DNA from 2 places in the Priestia sp. SRI_019 genome. Region 2 is predicted to be linked to the other one. Evidence: riboswitches for the same ligand, from Rfam matches in the RefSeq annotation. Region 2 holds a riboswitch; the other holds the start of a gene.
The links. A riboswitch is a leader RNA that binds a small molecule or an ion and turns the genes downstream of it on or off. The one in region 2 is predicted to bind cyclic di-AMP.
Positions count from the first base shown of each region.

Region 1 (3,214 bases), 190 kb from region 2:
CTTCCGAGCGTATGCGAATTGCTGTACTCTAAGAAAAAAATAAAAAGCATGGCAATCACATTAATGGCAAACGTGCTGACAATCATAATTTTTGAATGGAGCGTTAGTTTTTTATACGATTTTTTCACCCACATATCAGCAAGAACGGTAAACCCTAACCCGCCAATGATGAACAAAAAAGAAATCGTTATGTTAATAATAGGATCTCCAACATACTGCACTAAGTTATCCGACAGTAGTCCAAACCCTGCGTTATTAAAAGCTGAAATTGAATGAAACAAGCTAAAGAACAGCCCCTTAGACCATCCGAATTCCGGAACCCAGCGTATTGCTAAAAAGATAAGTGCAACAAATTCAATTAAAAATGAAAAGATAAACAGCCTTTTAACTAGCAGGACAACTCCGCCGACGCTCGTTTGATTTAATGCCTGCTGAACGAGCACGCGCTCTTTAAAGCCAATTTTTTTACCTAGCATTATAAAAATCAACACGGCAAATGACATAATGCCAAGACCGCCTATTTGAATTAGCAGCATAATAATCGTTTGACCGATGACGGTAAAACGCGTACCTGTATCTACGACGGCTAAGCCGGTCACTGTCATAGCGGAAGTAGATGTAAAAAGGGCGTCTACCCATCGGATTGGCTCGGTAGTAGAAAAAGGCATCATCAATAGAAGAGCACCAATAATAATTCCTCCGCCAAAAATGGAGACAAGCAGCTGCGGAGGAGTGAGTTTAATGATTTGTTTTTTCATGAGTTAAACTCCTTCTTCTTCAAAACGGTTCAAATCGCGGTTATGTCCGATAACAATCAGCATATCTCCTTGTTCAATTATTTCATGCGCGGTAGGCGAAATCACCATTTCCCCGTCTTTTCGCTGAAAGCCGATAATATTGCAGCCGTACTTGGCACGAATGTTTAAATCAAACAGCGTTTTATTATGAAGTTTCTTAGAAGCGACAATTTCGACAATACTATAATCCTTTGACAGTTCAATGTAATCAATGATTTTTTCTGACACCACGTGATGAGCAATACGCTTAGCAATATCGCGCTCAGGATGAATGACTTTGTCCGCTCCTATTTTCTCCAGTACCTTTTGATGATACATATTCACCGCTTTTACCCATACTTGCTTAACGCCCATATCTTTTAAAAGCATCGTTGCGAGCACGCTTGCTTCGATATCATCCCCAAACGAAATAAGCGCATGATCAACATTGCGGATACCTAGCCCCTTTAAGCTAGCTTCATCAATCGCGTTTGCTTGCACAACATATGTAGCTGAGTTGCTAAATTTATTTACTACCTCCTGATTGCGGTCAATAGCGAGCACATCCACATCCAGATTTGCAAACTCTTCAACCAAACTGCCTCCAAAACGACCTAATCCCAATACAGCAAACTGTTTTTTCATAATGTATTTATTCCTTTCTTCAACTGCTGTGTGTTCTCTTAGCTTATACTTTTTCTAAAAAATTACATCTTTTTCTTAAAAAAAGCGCAAAAAAACACAGGAAGGCTCCTGTGTTTTTTCACACTCTTCCCCCTCAAAACGCTTGCGAAGTTAGCTGTCGGGTTCGGGTTTTAAGAGTAACCCTACCTTTTTAAGGATTCACCCCGGAGCACAATATGTGCGTAAATAATGGGTCCTCCGCTCCGTAATGGATTAAGCGATTTTTATTCAAATGTCTTTGATCTATTTTTTAGAATAATCGATTCGATTCATGATACGTTTCACTTCACGAAAGCTATCTTACTCCTGTGAATTTTGTCTGTCAAGATATTTTTAGCGAAGGCCTCACTTGCGCTGCAAGCTGCAAAAATCATATAAATCTAAACTGACAATCATTTTGTGAAATTGATCAAATAAATTAATAACAGCCAAAAGCTCTAACAGCTGCGTATCACTGTAAAATTTTTTTAATTGATCCATGTCAGCATCGGTCAACTCCCTTGGACGCACTCGGTACACATCAATAAATCGAAACAGCAGTCGATCTTTTTCTTCCAGCTCTTTTTCTCTTAACACTTTTTGATTAAGCGTCTCATCGCCTACATATGACATGCTCATACACGTCTCACAGCCGTTAACACCTGCTAGATAAAGCCTCATTTTTTCCTTGGTCTCTCTCTCTACTATATCGCTGTTCCAAAGCGTGTCGTAAAGCTCATCATACAATCTTTTTACATGCGGAATTAAATTCAATGCTTTTTCAAAATTTGTTCCCTCTTCGTTTGCTAACAAAACTCTTGCCATTTTTTACTCACTCCTTTTTAATTATTATAGTAAGAAAAATGGGAATTTCAGATTACATATAAAACATCTTATCTATTATTACTAATCAAATGAAACGTTAATAAGAAAGAAGGTTTTCAATTGAAAATTGATGAAATTGATTTATCGATTTTGCAGGCGCTGCAGCAAAACAGCCGCCTTTCTTTACGAGAGCTAGGAAAACAAATTAATTTGTCTCCTCCTTCGGTGGCAGAGCGAGTACGCCAGCTAGAGAGCTTTGGCATTATAAAAGGATATACAATCGATATTGATTATGAAAAGCTACATTTGCCCGTGTCGTGTTTTATTGAAGTAACGATGAAAAACGGCGAGCACGAGCGTTTTAAACGATTTATTTCTCAGTATCCCTACGCTTTATTCTGTGAACGCATCGCCGGGCAAGCCTGCTTTATTACAAAGCTTCAGCTTCCTCACCTGAACGTACTCGAACAATTTATTAACGAAATTACACCTTATGCCAAAACGATTTCACATATCGCTCTTTCTCACGTGGAGATGGCTCCTGCATTATTGAGTCATTTAAAAGATGAAAAGTGATTGAAACGTAACGAAAGCAATCCAATCTAAAAGCGAACAATGGAATCAATAAGCTCGTATGAATCACTTTTGACACTGCTGTTGATTTCCGTTTCAGGCTTCGCTTTCCGCACAGGAGTCTTCGCCTTGCCCTCTAATCAACAGCCAGAAACAAATAAATAGATTAAACCTACGTTTACCCTGTCAATAAGAAAAAACCGAACGCGTTTGATTCTCCATCAAGAATCAAACGCGTTCGAATCTCCCTTTAACGAAACTACTTTTGTCCCAGCCTCTTTTATTCGTCCAACAGCATAAAAAATAACCCTCCAAAGCTGGAGGGTATAAATTTTCCGAATAATGAAAGTTTTACAACTTCATTTTATCAGGTGCCG
Region 1 covers NZ_JBYCZN010000001.1:985,686-988,899, reverse strand. Annotated here, with positions in the region: gene AC2YJL_RS05040 (TrkH family potassium uptake protein) at 1-758, opposite strand, end outside; gene AC2YJL_RS05035 (potassium channel family protein) at 762-1,421, opposite strand; cyclic di-AMP (ydaO/yuaA leader) riboswitch at 1,546-1,690, opposite strand; gene AC2YJL_RS05030 (carboxymuconolactone decarboxylase family protein) at 1,806-2,264, opposite strand; gene AC2YJL_RS05025 (Lrp/AsnC family transcriptional regulator) at 2,385-2,840, shown strand.
Region 1: it holds a riboswitch for cyclic di-AMP, as region 2 does, so the genes downstream of both, AC2YJL_RS05035 (potassium channel family protein) here and AC2YJL_RS04070 (APC family permease) in region 2, are expected to answer to the same signal.

Region 2 (3,214 bases):
TAATGGAAATAATGGTATTCACTATAGCGGCCATCATGGCCGATTTATTTCCTTTTCGCAACAATTTAATTAATTCACTCATACAATCCCTCCGTTTGCGCCTTTGATGAGATTCGATTACGGTTAGTGTATGTGAATTTAAAAATTAAAAACCTCCAACATACAAGTTGGAGGTTTTTAGTCATGTTTCATTATTTTTTAAAACGGTACGGTACAGTTGTAACAATTACATTTTTACGGTAAAGCAAATGTGCTTTTAACAACAGACTGGACTGATTGTGAAGGATATTTTGCCAGCTTTTTTTCGTAATGAATTGCGGAATAACGACCGTAATAGCCATATTGTTTTCCCGCGCTTTTTCCTCGGCCATATCGATGAATCGAAACAGCGGCCGCACTAAGCTGCGGTATTGAGAATGAAACGTAACAATACGAATATCAGGCTGCCACTTCTCCCACTTCTCTTCCATTCTCTTTTCGCTTTCTCGATCAAAGGCCACGTGCACTGCAATAACGGTATCGCCAATCGTTCGTGCATAATTTAATGAATTTTCTACTACCTTTGTCATTCCTGCTACAGGAACAATGACCACATTTCCTTCAAGCTTTCCAATCTTTTCTCCTTGCTTAATGCGAAGCTGCTCTCCTACCGCTTCATAATGCGTATGAATGCGATGAAAAATATAGACAATAACCGGCAAGAAAATGAGCACGGACCATACTTGTGAAAACTTCGTTGTAAACAAAATGATTAGCACCGTTAAGGTAATGAGGGCCCCAATTAAGTTAATAGCTAGCTTCCCTTGCCAGCCGGCGGGCTTTTCTCTGACCCATTTGACAATCATCCCTGTTTGAGAAAGCGTAAATGGAATAAACACCCCGACTGCATAAAGAGGAATTAATTGTTCAGTCGCTCCTTTAAAAGCTACAATTAAGACAATAGAAGCAATTCCAAGGGTCACAATTCCATTTGAATAGCCTAATCGATCGCCACGAATTTGAAACATTCTTGGCATGTATTTATCAGACGATAAGTTGACAGCCAGCAAAGGGAAAGCTGAAAACCCCGTATTCGCCGCTAGCACTAGAATTAGAGCTGTTGTGCCTTGAATAAAATAATAAAATCCATTTCGTCCAAACACACTCGATGCAATTTGTGATACAACCGTTTCATCTGCTTTTGGAGAAATGCCAAGCCAATAAGCTAAAAACGTGATGCCAGAAAATAAAACGGCTAAAATACCGCCCATCAGCATTAATGTATGAACAGCATTTTTTGCACCTGGCTCTTTAAAGTTAGGCACTGCATTTGAAATGGCTTCTACACCTGTCAATGCCGAACAGCCTGACGAAAAAGCTTTTAATAATAAAAACAAACTAATACCTGGCACTACTGTACCGAGAGAGGGATGCAGCTCAGGTGAAACTTGACCTGTCGCTATTTTAAACAAGCCTACCGCTATTAACAAAATAAGAGCAATAACAAATAAATAAACCGGATAAGCTAATACAGAAGCGGATTCTGTTACACCACGTAAGTTTAAGACGGTAATAAAAATCACCAGCAAACACGCAATTACTACATTGTAATGATGCAGCGTTGGAAAAGCCGAAGTTAAAGCATCGGTTCCTGCTGAAACACTCACAGCAACTGTTAAAATATAATCTACCAACAGTGATCCCCCAGCGATAAGCCCGGGATTTTCTCCTAAATTGGTTTTGGAAACAATATAAGCTCCTCCGCCTTGCGGATACGCATAAATAATTTGACGGTATGAAAGAATTAAAGCCGTCAGCAGCACCAATACCCCAATCGCAATTGGAATCGAATACCAATAGGCAAGAACGCCGACTGTTGCAAGTACAATCAAAATTTGTTCTGTTCCATAAGCCACTGAAGATAAGGCATCTGATGATAAAATAGCCAGTGCTTTAAGCTTACTAAGCTTTTGATCGCCTAACTCTTTTGTTTTGAGCGGCTTTCCAATCAATAATCTTTTGAGAACTGAATAGTTCACGTAATTTCCCTCCGATGATCGCTTAGCTACTATTTACTGTCCATTGCTAAGCGCCGTTACAAGTTCATGAATAAGTGCTATTATTCCTAAAAAATACCTTTTTATGTTAAAAAAGCGCACAAAAAAAACACTAAGGGTTCTCAGCGTTTTTACACAGCTTAAACCTCCTCTCCAAAACGCTTATGGGGTTAGCTGTCGGATTCGGGCTATGAGAGTAGCCCTACCTTTAAAAAAGGATTCACCCCAAGTGACAATGCACAAATTTGGGTCCCCCACTTCTGACGAATTAAGCGATAACAGGTCAATATAATTTTCGGTTAAAGGGTATGATCAATAACATGTTTCTTTCATAACTATCCTTTGTTCTTAGATAATATACTCCCGTACAAATGGTTTGTAAAGCATTATTTTACGTAAACCATAAAATAGTACTTAAGGCGCTTTTAACAGCAAAACAAAAGGCCTTCTGCCCGCTTTCAGAAGACCTTTTTGCTTTAACTTTTTGCTTTTAAAACGGCTGCTAGCTTGTTTTTTGTTTGAGGACCATAAATGCCATCCACATCATAAGGAAGATACACAAGCTGAAAACGCCTTACTGCATCTTTCGTTTGAACTCCATATATTCCGTCTACTGATCCTACTTTAAAATTCACCGCGTTTAATGCTTTTTGGAGCTGCTTCACAGCTTCTCCAGAATCACCTTGTTTTAAAATTCCATTTGGAAGCGGATATTGTTCCGAAGGTGGAGTTGGTGACGGTGTTGGAGATGGGTTTGGTGAAGTCCCTGAAGGAATAACAATTGTTTTTCCAACCTGTAGTGTGAGAGGATCAGAAAGCCCTGTATTGGCTTCTTGAAGCGCTTGCACTGTTATGCTGTACTTCTGTGCAATACTGTAAAGCGTATCTCCTTGCTTGATCGTATACGTTTTTGTACCCGGTTCAGAAGGCGATGGATTCGGTGTTGGTGTTGGATTTGGGTTTGGAACTGCACGACGAGGTAAATTCAAATAGACGGCAATTCCTTTTGCATACGATTCACCCATACTTTTTAAAAAAGCTTCATTTTGAAGAAGTGCTGCATCTGTGCGGTTATCAATAAAGGCTATTTCAGTGAGTACTGCCGGCATATTTGTTAAGCGAAGCACCGCATAATTGGCTGATTTCCGACCGCGATTCGGATGATTATACGCCAGCAG
Region 2 covers NZ_JBYCZN010000001.1:796,907-800,120, reverse strand. Annotated here, with positions in the region: gene AC2YJL_RS04075 (cation diffusion facilitator family transporter) at 1-82, opposite strand, end outside; gene AC2YJL_RS04070 (APC family permease) at 192-2,018, opposite strand; cyclic di-AMP (ydaO/yuaA leader) riboswitch at 2,181-2,321, opposite strand; gene AC2YJL_RS04065 (N-acetylmuramoyl-L-alanine amidase) at 2,513-3,214, opposite strand, start outside.